DNA from 3 places in the Vibrio tapetis subsp. tapetis genome. Region 1 is predicted to be linked to each of the others. Evidence: predicted binding sites of a transcription regulator. Region 1 holds the regulator's gene; each other region holds the start of a gene.
The links. The regulator MetJ, encoded in region 1, represses methionine synthesis genes. The targets are predictions, from matches to a motif close to TTAGACNTNTANANGTCTAA.
Positions count from the first base shown of each region.

Region 2: metN (methionine ABC transporter ATP-binding protein MetN) is a predicted target of MetJ. The motif match lies at 2,665-2,684, and genes of this name have one in related genera.
Region 3: metK (methionine adenosyltransferase) is a predicted target of MetJ. The motif match lies at 3,673-3,692, and genes of this name have one in related genera.

Region 1 covers NZ_LT960611.1:2,989,420-2,995,405, forward strand. The annotation lists gene VTAP4600_RS13355 (bifunctional aspartate kinase/homoserine dehydrogenase II) at 1-884, opposite strand, end outside; gene VTAP4600_RS13360 (O-succinylhomoserine (thiol)-lyase) at 884-2,050, opposite strand; gene metJ (met regulon transcriptional regulator MetJ) at 2,323-2,643, shown strand; gene VTAP4600_RS13370 (malic enzyme-like NAD(P)-binding protein) at 2,698-3,957, opposite strand; gene rpmE (50S ribosomal protein L31) at 4,210-4,425, opposite strand; gene priA (primosomal protein N') at 4,702-5,986, shown strand, end outside.
Region 2 covers NZ_LT960611.1:1,521,119-1,527,104, forward strand. The annotation lists gene treB (PTS trehalose transporter subunit IIBC) at 1-469, opposite strand, end outside; gene treR (trehalose operon repressor TreR) at 648-1,592, opposite strand; gene VTAP4600_RS06805 (MliC family protein) at 1,643-2,008, opposite strand; gene gmhB (D-glycero-beta-D-manno-heptose 1,7-bisphosphate 7-phosphatase) at 2,035-2,589, opposite strand; gene metN (methionine ABC transporter ATP-binding protein MetN) at 2,882-3,916, shown strand; gene VTAP4600_RS06820 (methionine ABC transporter permease) at 3,906-4,583, shown strand; gene metQ (methionine ABC transporter substrate-binding lipoprotein MetQ) at 4,698-5,501, shown strand; gene VTAP4600_RS06830 (amidohydrolase) at 5,645-5,986, shown strand, end outside.
Region 3 covers NZ_LT960611.1:40,040-46,025, reverse strand. The annotation lists gene VTAP4600_RS00270 (phosphoglycerate kinase) at 1-44, opposite strand, end outside; gene epd (erythrose-4-phosphate dehydrogenase) at 195-1,220, opposite strand; gene tkt (transketolase) at 1,418-3,427, opposite strand; gene metK (methionine adenosyltransferase) at 3,782-4,936, shown strand; gene VTAP4600_RS00250 (DUF2189 domain-containing protein) at 5,195-5,986, shown strand, end outside.

The DNA of each region.
Region 1 (5,986 bases):
GCCAGAACACGCTCTACTCGCGTTGAGCCAGACTCTGGGGCGTGGCTGCAACGTAAATGCAAATCCATAGCACTTTGAGCCACAGGCTGTAAGGTTCTACTGTGCAAAACAGGCGCAGCTAAACGCGCCAACTCACTGGCTTCATCAAGGCGAAGCAGTGGCAGTAAGCACGCATCAGAGACTTTACGAGGGTCAGAGCTATATACACCTGCTACATCACTCCATATGGTCACACGGGTAACTTCAGATAGTTCGCCAATTACTGTCGCGGAATAGTCTGAACCATTTCGGCCAAGTAATACGGTTTCACCACTGTCATTACTCGCCATAAAACCAGTCACCACTAAGCGGCAATGAGAATGCTGAGCTAATGTTGATTTCACCAAAGGCCAAGATCGTGCACGATCAACTTCTGGTTGCGCACCGTGATCCGCCCGCAGAAAATGACGAGAATCTAAAGCCGTCGCTTCAAGATCGTGCTGACATAATAAGGTCGCCAATAAACGAGAAGACCAAACTTCACCATGCCCAAGAGCGGCAGCTTGATCTGCAAGGCTCAATGGGGCGTTCAACTCCCCAAGAGCAGAAAATTCTTTATTTAGCTGTTCCAGCAATGTCGATGCTCGTTCTTCATTAAGCAAAGTGGTCACAAGATGAGTTTGAAATTGACGTAACTCTTGCAGCAACTCATGGGCAATACGGCCATCTTTATCGAGTGCTTTTAACCAGCTAAGTAACAGGTTGGTTGTTGAGCCCGCCGCAGAAACCACAACTAAATCTTCTGGTTGAGAGTATTCGCGCAAGATATTCACGACTCTCAAATAACATTCAGGATCAGCAAGACTGCTTCCGCCAAATTTGTGTAACTGGCGTTGAATCGTCATTACGCTTCCTCCTGAACCAACTCAAAGGCTTGGCGTAAGTCAGCGATGAGGTCATCAGCATCTTCAAGCCCAACAGATAAGCGCAGCAATTGCGTTGTAATGCCCGCTTCTAATTGCGCTTCATCACTCATCGCTCTGTGCGTCATAGAGCTTGGATGACAGATAAGGCTTTCTACCCCACCAAGAGACTCCGCCAATGAGAAGAGCTTCAGGTGACCAACAAACGCTTTTAAAGAGTCAAAGCTACCTGCATATTCAAAGCTCAACATTGAGCCAAAACCCGATTGTTGTTTTTTCGCAATGTCATGGCCAGGATGGCTTGGCAAACTTGGGTGATAAAGCTTGGCAACTAAGGATTGAGTTTGCAGGTACTGTAAGATTTGTACTGAGCTTTCTTCATGCACTCGCATACGCGCTGCCAAGGTTCTTAGACCCCGTAAAGTCATGTAGCTATCAAACGGCGTACCCGTTGCACCAAGGCAATTCCCCCACCACGCCAGCTCTTCGGCATGCTGTGTACTTTTCGTTACGACCACACCACCAATAACATCAGAGTGGCCGTTAATAAACTTGGTCGTAGAATGAATAACAAAATCGGCGCCTAGCAATAAAGGCTTCTGGTACACAGGTGTTAAAAAGGTATTGTCTACCGCAACCAGTGCTCCTACTTTTTTTGCTTTATCACAGGTAACTTGTATATCAACCACTCGAACCAATGGATTCGATGGCGTTTCAAGTAAAACTAATTTTGGCTTCTTAGCAAGAGCAGCATCCAGAGCCTCTTGATCAGATTGGTCAACAAACTCAACCTTAAAGTCGCCTTTTAATGAGCGAGTATTAAATAGACGGTAAGTACCACCGTAGCAATCATGAGGCGCAATAATCAGATCGTCTGGCCCTAAAAAGGTACTGACCCATAGGTTTAGCGCTGCGGTGCCCGTATTTGTGATAACCGCGCCCTCACCTGACTCTAATTCAGATAATGCTTGCTCTAATTGGCCACGATTCGGGTTACCTGAACGGGTGTAATCGTATTTAGGTACTTCACCAAACGCTGGGAAGCCGTAGTTGGTGGAAAGATAAATAGGGGGGACGACGGCATGATATTGACTATCAGCCTCGATACCGGTGCGTACAGCAATGGTTGCTGGTTTGCGATCGCTCATAAGGTTGGTCTTCCTTTCCAAAATCCATGTTATCTGTTATACCAATAACGGCGGCCGGATAACATACGGTGTCGTGCTTTTGCTAGCAGTATTGCTACTTTATATCTACTTTAACCCCTCAAAAAAAGGACGTCAACACATCTGGACGTCTATATGTCTTTGCTTATGGCGGTAAAAGTCGCTAAAATCATCACCTATATTGATACTAAGCTGCGATTGACGCTGATTTCTTGGTATCTAATTCGATATTAATAAGAAAATGAAGGTGCGCAATGGCAGATTGGAATGGCGAGTACATTAGCCCATATGCTGAGCATGGAAAAAAAAGTGAGCAAGTAAAAAAAATTACGGTTTCGATTCCACTTAAGGTGCTAAAAGTCCTTACGGATGAAAGAACCCGTCGTCAGATAAACAATCTACGCCATGCGACCAACAGTGAACTGCTATGTGAAGCTTTCTTACATGCCTACACGGGGCAACCTCTTCCAACGGATGAAGATTTAAGAAAAGATCGCCCTGATGATATTCCTGCCGAAGTGAAAAAACTGATGACAGAGATGGGTATCGAATTCGAAGCATTCGACGAAGAATAGATATAAAAAAGGCAGAAGGTATTCCCTTCTGCCTTTTATTTTTGCCTTTAGCCTTTAGCCCATATAATTTTCCGGCATCTCAATACGAGCCACACCAGAATCTACTGCCGCTTGCGCCACAGCTTTAGCAACGCGAGGCAACAAACGAGGGTCCATAGGTTTCGGAATGATGTAGCCAGAGCCAAATTCTAACTCGTCAACACCGGCCGCTTTTTTCACTTCTTCTGGCACTGTTTCTTTCGCTAACTGGCGAATCGCTTCAACCGCAGCTAGCTTCATCTCAATATTAATTTCACTTGCACGAACATCGAGTGCACCACGGAAAATAAACGGGAAACAAATTACATTATTTACCTGATTAGGGTAATCACTGCGCCCTGTACCCATGATCAAATCATCACGAACTTGATGAGCAAGCTCTGGCTTAATTTCAGGATCTGGGTTTGAACATGCAAACACAACGGGCTTATCAGCCATCAATTTCAGCGCTTCTGGTGGAAGCAAGTTTGGCCCAGAGACACCTAAGAATAGATCCGCACCTTCAATCACATCTTCTAATGTGCGCTTATCCGTATTATTAGCAAATAACTGCTTGTATTCGTTCAAATCGTCGCGACGAGTGTGAATAACACCCTTGCGGTCCAGCATGTAAATTTTTTCGCGTTGAGCGCCACATTTGATCAGTAGCTCCATACAAGCAACCGCCGCCGCTCCTGCGCCCAAACAAACAATCGTCGACTCTTCTAGCACTTTGCCCTGAAGTTCAATGGCATTTAGCATACCTGCGGCAGTAACAATTGCCGTGCCGTGTTGATCATCATGGAAAACGGGTACGTCACAACGCTCGATAAGCTGACGCTCAATTTCAAAGCAATCTGGTGCTTTAATATCTTCTAAGTTAATGCCACCAAACGTATCTGCAATGTTAGCAACCGTATCGACAAACTCTTGAATAGTGCGGTGCTTGACCTCAATATCAATAGAATCCAAATTAGCAAAGCGCTTAAACAGTAGAGATTTACCTTCCATTACTGGCTTAGAAGCTAATGGACCTAAATTACCCAACCCTAAAATTGCGGTGCCATTTGAAATAACCGCGACCATATTACCTTTAGCAGTGTACTTGTAAACGTTGTCTGGATTTTGTGCGATTTCTCTTACAGGTTCTGCTACACCTGGGCTATAAGCCAGTGCCAAATCTTCAACGGTATCGGCCGGAGTAGTGAGTGCGACACCGATTTTTCCTGCAGTCGGAAATTCATGGTAATCGAGAGCTTGTTGACGAAAATCTTTTTGGCTGTTGTCTTCGGACATGGTGGCAGAATCCCAATGCTGTGTGAGGTTACATAAACGTTAACTGTGGGGTTATAGTAATGTAAGTCAGACCGAGATCCTAGACGGAATGTCAATAAGATTGATAACTGATTGTGATATGCAAAAGAAGACAGAAACGGTAAATGCGAATGGGTTCAAAAGAAGCTTAAAAATAGACGGGCTCAGACTCATGATCTAAAAAAGGACGCCTGAGCGTCCTTTTCGAATTTGGTCGTATTACGAAATTCGTAATTACTTGCTGCTAAGAGCACCAAAACGCTTGTTGAAACGATCAACACGGCCGCCAGTATCAACTACACGTTGCTTACCAGTGTAGAACGGGTGACATTTGTCACATACGTCTAGGTGGATAGATTCTTTAGCAAGAGTTGAGTTGAACTCAAAAGTGTTGCCGCAAGAACAAGTAGCAGAAACTGCTTTGTATTCTGGGTGGATACCAGTTTTCATAGGGATAACCTTAATATAGGCCGTGTCGCTATCCGAATCTAAGCCGGACACCACACGTGGTTTCAAAATAGTCGATGCGTAAGTACACATCGCTCTAGGCGCGGTATAGTAATGAAACTTGCCTGACGGATCAACTCATTTGATAGTTTTTTCACCATTTTTTCAGATGTTATTCATCACTGAGGCCGCTTTACCCTTTGGTTGGCTTATTCCTCGTATTTTATGGTCGATTTAATTACTATAGTTGATTAACAGCTAAATAACCCATCACTCTATATGCGCCCGACCATTGCTCAAGTTGCTTTACCCGTCCCTCTCGACAAACGGTTTGATTATCTCATCCCCAATGAGCTATTTCCCGTTATCGGTGGACGTGTGTCGGTACCTTTTGGTCGTCAAACATTAGTCGGTGTTGTCACGGCTCTAGTTCATCAATCTGACTTCCCAGTCCATCAATTAAAGAAAATCAAGCAAGTCATTGATGCTGAACCCGTATGGCCAGACTCTCTCTACCAATTACTTCAATGGTGTAGTCAGTTTTATCAGTATCCGTTAGGGGATACACTCGCCAATGCAATGCCAACCTTATTACGTAAAGGTAAGCCCGCTGAATTCGCCACCTTAGTTGAATGGCAGTTGACCACTCAAGGCCGCGATCAGCTTATGGTTGGGTTTGGTCGAGCAGTCAAACAAGCTCAAGTCATGCACATGTTGCAACATGGCGCCATGTCTCATCAGGCTATGTTGGAACAAGACATCACCAGCCCAGTATTAAAAACATTACAAGAAAAAGGCTGGATCGAACGATTAGAGCGCAAGCCCACCACTCAAGATTGGCACAAGCAAGTTGAAGCCGAAGGTGAAAAGCCGAATCTAAATGAAGAGCAAGCTATTGCGATCGCCGCAGTCAACAGCCATCGTCAATTTGGATGCTTTTTATTAGAAGGGGTAACAGGTTCAGGCAAAACTGAAGTTTACCTCAATATGATCAAACCGATTTTAGAGCGAGGCGAGCAAGCTTTGGTGCTCGTGCCAGAGATAGGCCTAACCCCACAAACCATCAATAGATTTAAAAAGCGATTCCAAGTGCCTGTTACCGTAGTGCACTCCGGGCTCAATGATACTGAGCGTCTAAACGCTTGGCTCAGTGCTCGCGATAAACAAGCCGGTATTGTAATTGGCACGCGCTCTGCTTTGATGACGCCTTTCTCAAAACTCGGCATTATCATTGTTGATGAGGAGCACGATGCCTCCTACAAGCAACAAGACAGTCTAAGATATCACGCGCGCGATGTTGCAGTAATGCGGGCCAACAAAGAAAACATCCCGATCATATTGGGATCAGCCACTCCAGCATTAGAAACCTTACATAATGCACTGTCTGGTAAATACCATCATTTAACTCTAACCCAGAGAGCCGGTGTGGCAAAACCAGCCACGAACAAAGTGTTAGATGTAAAAGGCCTTTATTTAGAAAGTGGGTTATCCGCGCCCCTTATTGCCGAAATGCGTCGACATCTAAATGATGGTAATCAGGTAATGCTATTTCTCAATCGCCGTG
Region 2 (5,986 bases), 1.5 Mb from region 1:
AGTGGACCGTTGCCCAAAACTGACTGATTTGCGTAAGAGTTTGGCCATCAAACATTTTGATGTCGCCAATAACGTTACGAAAGCCAAGGATCAGACCACCAGTAATAATGGCAGGCAGCAGAGGTACGAAGATTTCAGCCAGATGTGAAATACCGCGCTCTAGAATATTCATATTCTGACGAGCCGCCAGTTTCGCGTCGTCTTTACTGGTCTCACTTTTACCAGCTTGTTTGATCAGTTCTTTGTAAACATCGTCGACTTCCGTTCCGATCACAACTTGGAACTGGCCCGCATTGGTGAAACAGCCCTTAACCAAAGGCAAAGCTTCCAACGCTTTTGGATCAGCGGCATCGGTATCATTTAACACAAAGCGTAATCGTGTAAGGCAATGACTGACGCTGGCAATATTGTCGTTACCTCCGACTAGCTCTATAAGACGGGAAACGTCTTGGCTTGAAATCCTACTCATATTATTGTCCACCCTATTGGAGTTCAGTTTGTCTTTCTTATAAATGGGACCGTTCCCATTAATTGAGGTGATAATGCCAAATCAAGCCAAACAATAAAATGGGAACATTCCCATTAATTGAACATGATCACACAAAAAGTGTAGAAAACTTAGTCAACACTGTCGTCAAATTTGGCCGTTATATCACAGGTTTTTGGGTAATATGTTGGACGCTACACTGACCGGAGAGTTGTTGTATCAGCAAGGTTGCTGCTTTCTCTCCAGCTTGATGATAACCAGGATCGATACTAAATATATTTGGGAAGAGAAAAGATAATAATGGATTTCCGCCAACGCCTGTTACTCGAACTTCAGTTCTTCCTAGCTCTTGTAAGCGTTTGATCACACCCAAAGCTAGCGTGTCACTCGCACAAACAACAGCTTGTGTTTCGTCGGTCAAAACTTGATCTAATAAGGTATAGGCACTTTCATGACTCAACTCACCCGTCACCGCCTGGGAGTTAACCTTGTTACGTTCACACCATTCAAGATAAGCCAAAAGACGTAGTCGTCCTGTTGTGGTATCACTTTGGTCGACACCTACGTAAGCAATATCGTGTAAACCCTGCCCCCTCAAATGCTCCAATGCGTTATTTATCAGCGCTTGATTATCATAATTAATCGATGAGACATTTTCGGTATCCATTGCGACAACGACCATTCGTTGCTGCCAACTCTCTAACTTAACAACATCGCAGCCCGTGAAACCAAAGACCACCACGCCATCTACATTACGCCTCTTCAAAACGTCCAGATGCTCGTTTGTTTTGACGCTGTCAAACTGACTTTCCATGATGACAACATCGTATCCAGCGCCATACAACGTCGCTAGCATTGCGCTAACAACTCTATTTTCTGACGCTGAATCCAAACGAGAAATGATGACCCCAACCACTTTCTGGCTGCCTCCTCTCATCGACTGGGCCGACTTCGAAGGCACGTAACCATGAGCATCAATCACCTGCTCTACTTTCAAACGAGTTTCAGGTTTTACCTTCGGATCATTGGTTAATACCCTTGATACGGTAGATTTCCCAACGCCTGAAAGCTTTGCAATATCAACAATGGTCAGTTTTTTGCTCATAGGTAATGTTATCTTTTATTCGTTGGCTGCGGGCTGAGTTGTATGGGCGACTAAAACATCGTGTTGTTAGAAGGGGCGTCGATGTTATTCATTGGCACAACTAAATTACACATTTGTATAGGGTAGCCGCTGAGTTTAATGCTCGCTTGCTCACCTTTAAACCACATCTTTACTTGCTCATCATGGGTTCGGTATTTCTCACCAGAAGCGCTAACGGTGCGGTTCAACACATAGTACTTTCCTAACATTTCCGCGTGGATTTTTGTGTCACTGCGATCGCTCACCACAACGTCGTAGTGATCGCTGCAGCGATAAACTTGGTCGACAATTTCGGGTTGAGAAATACATCCACTCAACGCTCCTAAAACCACGACCGAAAAAACACTGCGTGGCAACAATCGTTTAGTTAAAGCCATTTTTAAAGACATCATTCACCAATTTGTTATCGCGCCGCTAAGTAAGCAGGAGCATTCGCGATGCTATCAACCACAACCGTTGCTAGAGACTCACCTATTTCAGTGATCGGTTTGCCAGTTCGTACTAATATTTTCGTACCAACACCCGCAGCATCAGCCGCCATCATATCTTCGGCTTTATCACCAATCATCACCGACTTTGCCATATCAATATCAAGAAACTCTTGCGCTGAAAGGAACATGCCCGGCTTTGGCTTACGGCAATCACAGTCTTGCTTATATTTACCTACACCATGCTCAGGATGGTGAGGGCAGTAATAAATACCGTCAAGCTCAACGCCATTGTCTGCAAAATTCCAATCCATCCACTGTGTTAAAGATAAGAATCGGTCTTCGCTAAACATGCCTCGGGCAATACCCGATTGATTCGTCACAAGTACTAACATGAACCCCATGTCTTGAAATTTCTTAGCCGCTTCAAACACGCCTTCTACATATTCAAAATCATGCTCATCATGCACATAACCATGATCGACGTTAATTACGCCATCACGGTCCAAAAACACTGCAGGTTTAGCCAAAATGCTACCCTCATTAACTGGTTATATCGCAAATTATTACACGCTTTATATCGGTTAGCACTATTCAATTACCTTTTAGACGTCTAGACGTAAAAATACCTATTGACTTAAAAATGTGAAAGCCATAGCATCAACTAACAATTGAGAGCAAGGTCAACATTTTCTGCTGAATTGCTAGCCAACCAGCTCAAACATACACTGTTCGGTAACCGATTTATCGAATAAACAACAGTAAATTGGCCATATTACGTCGTCATGTTGATTACAGCCAACTCTGCACAGGTTTCGAAGAATGATTGAAATTAATCAAGTAAATAAGGTTTTCTATCAAGGCACTAAGGAAATAGTTGCCCTGAAAGATATCGACCTTACCATACCTCAAGGGACGATTTTTGGTGTCATTGGTTCGTCTGGCGCAGGTAAAAGTACACTGATTCGCTGCGTAAATATGTTGGAAGCCCCAACATCCGGTGAAGTCATCGTTGATGGTGTGGATCTCACCAAGCTCTCTAAATCAGATTTAAGTAAAACTCGCCGTAACATCGGCATGATTTTCCAGCATTTCAATCTGCTTTCTTCTCGCACGGTATTTGACAACGTTGCATTGCCACTTGAGTTAGCGGACGCAAGCAAAGACAAAATCGAAACCAAGGTGTCTGAGTTATTGTCTTTAGTTGGTCTTTCTGACAAACGTGATACCTACCCTGCTAATTTAAGCGGCGGTCAAAAACAGCGTGTCGCGATTGCACGTGCATTAGCGTCTGATCCTAAAGTACTGCTTTGCGATGAAGCGACGAGCGCACTTGACCCTGCAACGACTCAATCGATTTTAGAACTGCTTAAGCAAATCAACCGTAAGCTCAACATCACCATGCTCCTTATCACCCATGAAATGGATGTGGTTAAAAGCATCTGTCATCAAGTGGCCATTATTGGTGACGGTGAATTAGTAGAAAAAGGCACGGTTGGCGATATTTTTGCACACCCTAAAACAGAATTGGCTCATCAGTTTATTCGTTCAACCTTAGATCTTTCGATTCCAGAAGATTACCAGATTCGTCTAAAGAAAAAGCGTGTTGAAGGCAGCTATCCATTAGTTCGTTTGGAATTCACAGGCGCGACAGTAGATGCCCCTCTGGTGACGCAGATAGCTCGAAAATTCAATATTGATGTCAGTATTTTAAGCTCGGATCTTGATTACGCTGGTGGCGTAAAATTCGGCATGATGGTCGCGGAACTGTTCGGGACTGAACAAGACGACATCGCCGCTATCGAATTCCTACGTGAAAACAACGTAAAAGTAGAGGTACTTGGTTATGTCCTTTAATACTGTAACGCAGTGGCTAAGCCTAAATGGCAACTTGTTACTTGACGCAACGTGGGAAACCTTATACATGGTTGCGGTTGCTGGCATTGTCGGTTTTGCTGTTGGTATCCCTCTTGGTGTGATTCTTCATACCACCAAGAAAGGCGGATTACTTGAAAACACCAAACTCAACGCGATTTTGGGTGCCATCGTTAACATTGGTCGTTCTGTGCCGTTCTTAGTGCTCATGGTAGCGATTATTCCAGTGACTAAGCTGTTGATCGGCACATTCATCGGAACAACCGCAGCGATTGTTCCGTTAACCATCGGTGCTATTCCGTTTGTTGCCCGTTTGATTGAAAGCGCATTACTCGAAGTACCGTCAGGTCTTGTGGAAGCGGCGCAATCTATGGGGGCTACACCGACGCAAATTATTACTAAAGTACTGCTTCCGGAAGCCCTGCCAACCATCATCAACACAGTGACCATCACTTTGGTTACTTTGGTGAGCTACTCAGCAATGGCGGGGACCGTCGGCGGCGGTGGTCTTGGTGATGTTGCCATTCGATATGGCTTCCACCGGTACGACGTAACCATTATGGCTGTTACGGTAGTGATGCTCATTGTACTAGTACAAATTATTCAATCTATTGGTGACACGCTGGTTCGTAAAGTTGACCACCGATAGAAGATAGAGGTTGGTAGCAAGAAGCGAATGACTTCTATCGATTGACCTCTAACAACAAGATTAGTCAGAAACCTAATAAAAAATATAAATTGGATTCATTAAAAGGAGATTACCATGAAATTTAGCCTTAAAAGTTTACTAGCCCTTGCCGCCACAGCAGCCGTATTAACCGGTTGTGGTGAAAAAGCCGTTGATAACAATAAAATCAAAGTTGGCGTAATGGCAGGTGCCGAAGCTCAAGTAGCTGAAGTTGCCGCTAAAGTAGCGAAAGACAAGTACGGTTTGGAAGTAGAGCTTGTTACTTTTACTGATTACGTAACACCAAATGCAGCGCTTGATGATACATCAATCGACGTAAACGCATTCCAACACAAGCCATACCTTGATCAGCAAGTGACTGACCGTGGCTACAAATTGACTATCGCGGGTAACACGTTTGTATACCCTATCGCAGGTTACTCTAAGCAAGTTAAGTCTGTCGATGAGATTGCTGATGGTTCTCGTATTGCGGTACCTAACGATCCAACTAACCTAGGTCGTTCATTACTGCTTCTTGAGCAACAAGGTCTACTTAAGCTACGTGAAAACGTTGGTCTGCTAGCGACGGTTCGTGACATCGTAGAGAACCCAAAAAACATCTCTATTGTAGAGTTAGATGCTGCTCAACTGCCTCGCTCTCTTGATGATGTTGCGCTTTCAGTTATCAACACAACGTACGCAAGCAGCATTAATCTAACACCAGAAAAAGACGGTATCTTCGTTGAAGACAAAGACTCTCCATACGTAAACTTGATTGTTTCTCGTGAAGAAAACCTAAACGCTGAAAATGTACAAAATTTCGTTAAAGCATACCAAACTGACGAAGTATACAAGGCAGCAATGGATATCTTCCAAGGTGGTGTCGTTAAGGGTTGGTAAGGCCTGGCGCTAAAAAATGAACAACAAGAGAGCTGACTTCGGTTAGCTCTTTTTTTATACCTACAACATTAAAACAAACGATTGCATCAGTATTTATAAAGCCTATAATCGCCAGCACTTTCCTCCTGTTCCAAGGATTAAACATGAAAATGAAGCACACACTTTTGGCCTCTGTACTTGGCCTACTCTCTTTTTCTACTGCCGCTGCAAAGCCTGCCGATCTCATCATTACTGATGCCATGGTTCTTACCATGAACCAAGATAAAACCGTGTATGAAAACGGTACGGTTGTGGTTAAAGACAACAAGATCATCGCCGTAGGTGATAAGACGTTAGCCAAGCAATACAAGGCGAACAAAACACTCAGTGTCGATGGCGATATCGTCATGCCTGGCCTTATCAATACGCACACCCACGTTTCCATGACGGTATTCCGTTCTTTAGCCGATGATGTGCCAGACCGTCTGCACCGCTACATTTTCCCG
Region 3 (5,986 bases), 840 kb from region 1:
CGTTTACCTGCTAGTTCCAGGTCAGTCATCTTGATTACAGACATTGTTTGTCCTCTCAACGTTAAATTACAAAGTTTTGAAAGCCCAGCATCATGCTAAGCCGATTAATTCTTTAACTACTGTTTTAACTTGGGGCGGTAGTGATTTATTTCAATGCGAAAAATAAATCTTTTCCAAGTTCCTTCTCATCGCTCTTATTTAAGCGAATGCATTACCAACGCAGTATCCAACATACGATTGGCAAAGCCCCACTCATTGTCACACCATACTAACATTTTAATCAGATGCCCGTTGCTTACACGGGTTTGAGTGCCGTCTACTATCGCACTATGTTGATCATGATTAAAATCGATGGAAACAAGCGGTGCTTCAGTATAATCAACAATGTTATGTAATGTACACCTAGAAGCGTCAGTTATGGTTTGATTTACGTCATTAACTTTCACTTTTGTTGCAACAGTTACACTTAAATCCATTGCTGTAACGTTCACTGTCGGTACGCGCACTGAAATCGCTTCGAATTTGTTGGAAAATTTCGGAAAGATTCGTTCAATCCCCACATGTAACTTGGTATCAACAGGGATGATAGATTGACTTGCAGCACGGGTACGGCGTAGATCAGGATGATAGGCGTCGATAACCTGTTGATCATTCATAGAAGAGTGGATCGTGGTGATGGTGCCAGACTCAATCGTAAAGGCATCATCGAGCACCTTTATGATAGGGACGATGCAGTTAGTCGTACAAGATCCATTAGAAATGACGTTATGTTCAGGCTTAAGCGTTTCATGGTTAACACCATAAATGATGGTGTTATCCAAATCGGTCGCGCCGGGATGGGAGAAAATAACTTTTTTAGCCCCTGCAGCAATATGACGTTGTCCGTCTTCTTGGCAGCCATATACGCCAGTACAGTCTAGAACGATATCAACATCTAGATCTTGCCACGGCAGTAAATCGATATCTTCTAAATGTAAAATACGAACTGAATCTCTTTCGCCATTGTCGTGTTCTACAAATAAGTGTTCTTGATCGTGAGAGATTTTTTTATAGAAGCGTCCGTGAGAAGTATCGTACTGCAACAAATGCGCCATGGCTTCTGGCTGGGCAAGCTCATTGACCGCCACAATTTTTATTTGATGATTTTTGCCACTTTCGTATACGGCACGCAATACATTTCGGCCAATACGACCAAAACCATTAATGGCTATTTTTAGCATATGCCCTGTCTTCCTTATCTTCATAGAACGGCCAGATATTAACTGATTGCTTATTGAACCGCACTGAAAGAGTGATTTAGCTCGCAATAGAGTTGGGGATTTATGATACGCCCGTCAAGTTATAAAAAAACCGAGCCACTTGGACTCGGTTTAATTTTATCTGATATTCATTTCCAATAAGGAAAAAAATATAGCGATTAAGCTAGAAGCTCTTGCGCTGTTTCAACGACGTTCTCAACTGTAAAGCCGAACATTTTGAATAGTTCACCTGCTGGTGCAGATTCGCCAAATGTTGTCATACCGATGATACGACCGTCTAGGCCAACGTACTTGTACCAGTAATCAGCAATACCTGCTTCTACAGCGATACGAGCGGTTACGTCTGACGGTAGAACCGCTTCGCGGTAAGCTGCGTCTTGCTTATCGAATGCATCGGTAGATGGCATTGAAACAACACGTACTTGCTTACCTTGCGCCGTAAGTTCTGCGTGTGCAGCAACAGCAAGTTCAACCTCTGAGCCAGTAGCAATCAAGATAAGCTCTGGTTTCTCAGCGCTGTCTTTTAGGATGTAAGCACCCTTAGCAATGCTTGCTACTTGCTCTGCGTCACGCGCTTGCTGTGCAAGGTTCTGACGAGAGAAGATAAGTGCCGTAGGGCCATCTTTACGCTCAATGGCCAGTTTCCATGCAACTGCAGATTCAACTTGGTCACATGGACGCCATGTGCTCATGTTTGGAGTAACACGTAGAGAAGCGATTTGCTCAACAGGTTGGTGAGTTGGACCATCTTCACCTAGGCCGATTGAATCGTGCGTGTACACTTGGATATTCTGAGTTTTCATCAGAGCAGCCATGCGCATTGCGTTACGAGCGTACTCCATGAACATTAGGAATGTTGCGCCGTATGGTACGAAACCACCGTGCAAAGCAATACCGTTCATGATAGCCGTCATACCGAATTCACGAACACCGTAATGGATGTAGTTACCAGAGAAGTCATCAGCAGTTAGCGACTTAGAACCAGACCACATGGTTAGGTTAGAAGGCGCAAGGTCAGCAGAGCCGCCCATGAATTCTGGTAGCATCGCACCAAATGCTTCTAGTGCATTTTGAGACGCTTTACGTGAAGCAATGTTCGCTGGGTTAGCTTGAAGGTCAGCGATGATTTGAGTTGTTTTCTCTTCCCACTGCGCAGGAAGGTCACCGTTTAGACGACGCTTAAGCTCAGCCGCTTCTGCAGGGAATGCTGCCGCGTATGCTTCAAACTTCTCGTTCCAAGCCGCTTCTTTAGCAGTACCCGCTTCTTTCGCATCCCATTGGCCGTAGACATCAGCAGGGATTTCGAAAGGACCGTGTTCCCAACCTAATGCCGCTTTAGTTGCTGCGATTTCGTCAGCACCTAGTGGAGCACCGTGACAGTCGTGCGTACCCGCTTTATTTGGAGAACCAAAGCCGATAACTGTTTTAGTACAGATAAGCGTAGGACGCGGATCAGCTTTAGCCGCAATGATTGCAGCATTGATTGCTTCAGGATCATGGCCGTCTACTGCTGGAATAACATGCCAACCGTAAGCTTCGAAACGCTTAGGCGTGTCATCAGAGAACCAACCTTCTACTTCACCGTCGATAGAGATGCCGTTGTCATCCCAGAAAGCGACAAGCTTACCGAGACCTAAAGTACCCGCAAGAGAACATGCTTCATGAGAGATACCTTCCATCAAACAACCATCACCCATAAATACATATGTGTTGTGGTCAACGATTTCGTGGCCTTCACGGTTAAACTGAGCCGCTAGTGCTTTTTCAGCCATTGCCATGCCAACACCATTGGTGATGCCTTGGCCTAGTGGACCTGTTGTCGTTTCAACGCCCGGCGCATAACCATACTCTGGGTGACCCGGAGTTTTTGAGTGCAATTGACGGAAATTTTTCAAATCATCAATTGAAAGATCGTAACCAGAAAGGTGCAGTAAAGAATAGATCAACATTGAACCGTGACCGTTAGACAAGATAAAACGGTCGCGATCGGCCCACTCTGGATTTTGTGGGTTATGATTTAGATGAGAACGCCAAAGAACTTCAGCGATATCAGCCATGCCCATTGGAGCACCTGGGTGACCTGAATTAGCTTGTTGAACACCATCCATGCTCAACGCACGGATAGCATTAGCGAGTTCTTTATTAGAAGTAAGGTTACGAGAAGACATTTACGCTCCTGAGTGCATAAGCGAATAAAAAAATAAGGATTAGGGCGCCGAATAACCAAATTCGGCGGCGCGTATTGTCTCAAAGCCCCCCTAGCACTGCAAACGATTTACTGGGGAAATTGGTGATTTTTGCTACTATTTTCTAACATGTTGTCGAACTAATTGAATTTAATAGGTCAAAAACGCAATCGATTGGCTTGTGTGTGAACAAAATTTCACTTGTAATTCGGTCGGTTCAAATTAGAATAGACGTCTAGATGTAGATACACCTACAGTTTATACCGTCTAATTTGCGAATAGGTCTGCTTTTTTGGTGCATGCCTGTTCTTTTTAAAAAGAAATATTGGAGCGCTCATGGCTAAGCACCTATTTACTTCTGAATCTGTATCAGAAGGCCACCCAGATAAAATCGCCGATCAAATTTCAGATGCTGTACTTGATGCCATCATCGAACAGGATCCAAAAGCACGTGTTGCTTGTGAAACTTACGTAAAAACCGGCATGGTCATGGTTGGCGGTGAAGTGACCACTTCAGCGTGGGTTGATATCGAAGAAATCACCCGTGAAACCGTTCGTGAAATTGGTTACGTACACTCAGACATGGGCTTCGATGCCGATTCTTGTGCTGTACTGAACACCATTGGTAAGCAGTCTCCAGACATCAACCAAGGCGTTGATAAAGCAGACCCTAAAGAACAGGGCGCTGGTGACCAAGGTATTATGTTTGGTTACGCAACCAACGAAACACCAATTTTGATGCCAGCTCCAATTACTTACTCTCATCTACTTGTTCAAAAACAAGCGGAAGTTCGTAAGAGCGGCAAACTGGACTTCCTACGTCCAGACGCTAAATCCCAAGTAACATTCCAATACGACCAAGGTAAGATTGTTGGTATTGATGCTGTTGTACTTTCTACTCAACACTCAGAGTCAGTTTCAACATCTGATCTTCGTGAAGCGGTAATGGAAGAAATCATCAAACCGGTACTTCCTGCAGAGTGGCTAAATAAAGACACAAATTTCTTTATCAACCCAACCGGTCGTTTTGTTATCGGTGGCCCTATGGGTGACTGTGGTCTAACGGGTCGTAAGATCATCGTTGATACCTACGGTGGTGCAGCTCGTCACGGTGGCGGTGCATTCTCAGGTAAAGATCCTTCAAAAGTTGACCGTTCTGCAGCCTACGCTGCACGTTATGTAGCAAAAAACATTGTTGCTGCTGGCATGGCTGACCGTTGTGAGATTCAATTGTCTTACGCAATCGGTGTTGCTGATCCAACGTCTATCATGGTTGAAACGTTCGGTACTGAAAAAGTATCTCACGACATCATCATTGAAGCGGTTCGTCAAAACTTCGATTTACGCCCATACGGTCTGCAAGAAATGCTGAACCTACTTCAGCCTATCTACAAAAAGACGGCTGCTTACGGTCACTTTGGTCGTGAAGAGTTCCCTTGGGAAGCGACTGACAAAGCAAGCATCCTACGTGAGTTTGCTGGAATTAAATAATTCTCTATAGTATTCACTAGTAAATACAAGCCCTTGCATTATGCAGGGGCTTTTTTTATGTGAGAATTGCTGGTGGTAACATTTGTATTTTAATGAAACAGCGTCAATAGTTAACAATGTATTAACAACAATCCCAATTGCAGTATGTGAGTGTTGTTGGATAATTTGATGCACAGCGTCGTGGTATTTCGTCATTGTTCATCTTAATTGGTCGCTGGAATTGCACCAGCGAAAACGAGAATCGATCAAGGAGGATATATGCCTCGTACGATTAACCCGTCAGACGCATCCGGCAAGCAAAACGAAGTACCGGATCATTTGTACGCCCGAACCGTCCCTTGTAACAAGCTGAGTATTTCAGCTCCTTTTCATTGGCTAGCATTAGGCCTAAACGATTTTGTTCGCATGCCACTCATCAGTGCTTTTTATGGGCTCTGCTTTATGGCCGCCGCAGTTGGCATCGTGCTACTTGTGCAATGGCAAGGCACACACCTTGTTGTGATGCCTAGCCTTGTTGTCTATATGTTGATTGGCCCTTTTTTAGCCCTCGGACTTTATGATGCCAGCTGGGCTAGAGAAAAAGGCCAGCCCGTTAGCTTATTCCACTCAATGAAAGCCATTCAACGCAACTCCTCTTCACAATGGGCATTTGCAGTATTACTCGCCGTAGCCATGATCTTTTGGATGAGAATTGCCGCCTTACTCCATGCACTTTATCCTTCAGTGCAAGGCGCTCCATTATCGGACTTTTTACCATTTTTACTGGTAGGTTCTATTGTTGGGGGTATCATCGCCTGTGTCATATTTAGTATTTCTGCATTTTCTATTCCACTGATGATGGAACGTCGCGTGGATATGATGACAGCGGTCTTCACCAGCTTTAATGCCGTCAAAAATAATATCCCCACCATGATTGTATGGGGCTTTATTATCTGCGGCGGTATCTTAATTGGTTTCGCGACTTACGGCATAGGTATGCTGTTCACCATGCCTATCCTAGGTTACGGCACATGGCATGCTTACCATGAAACCATCAAGAAAAAGCATCAT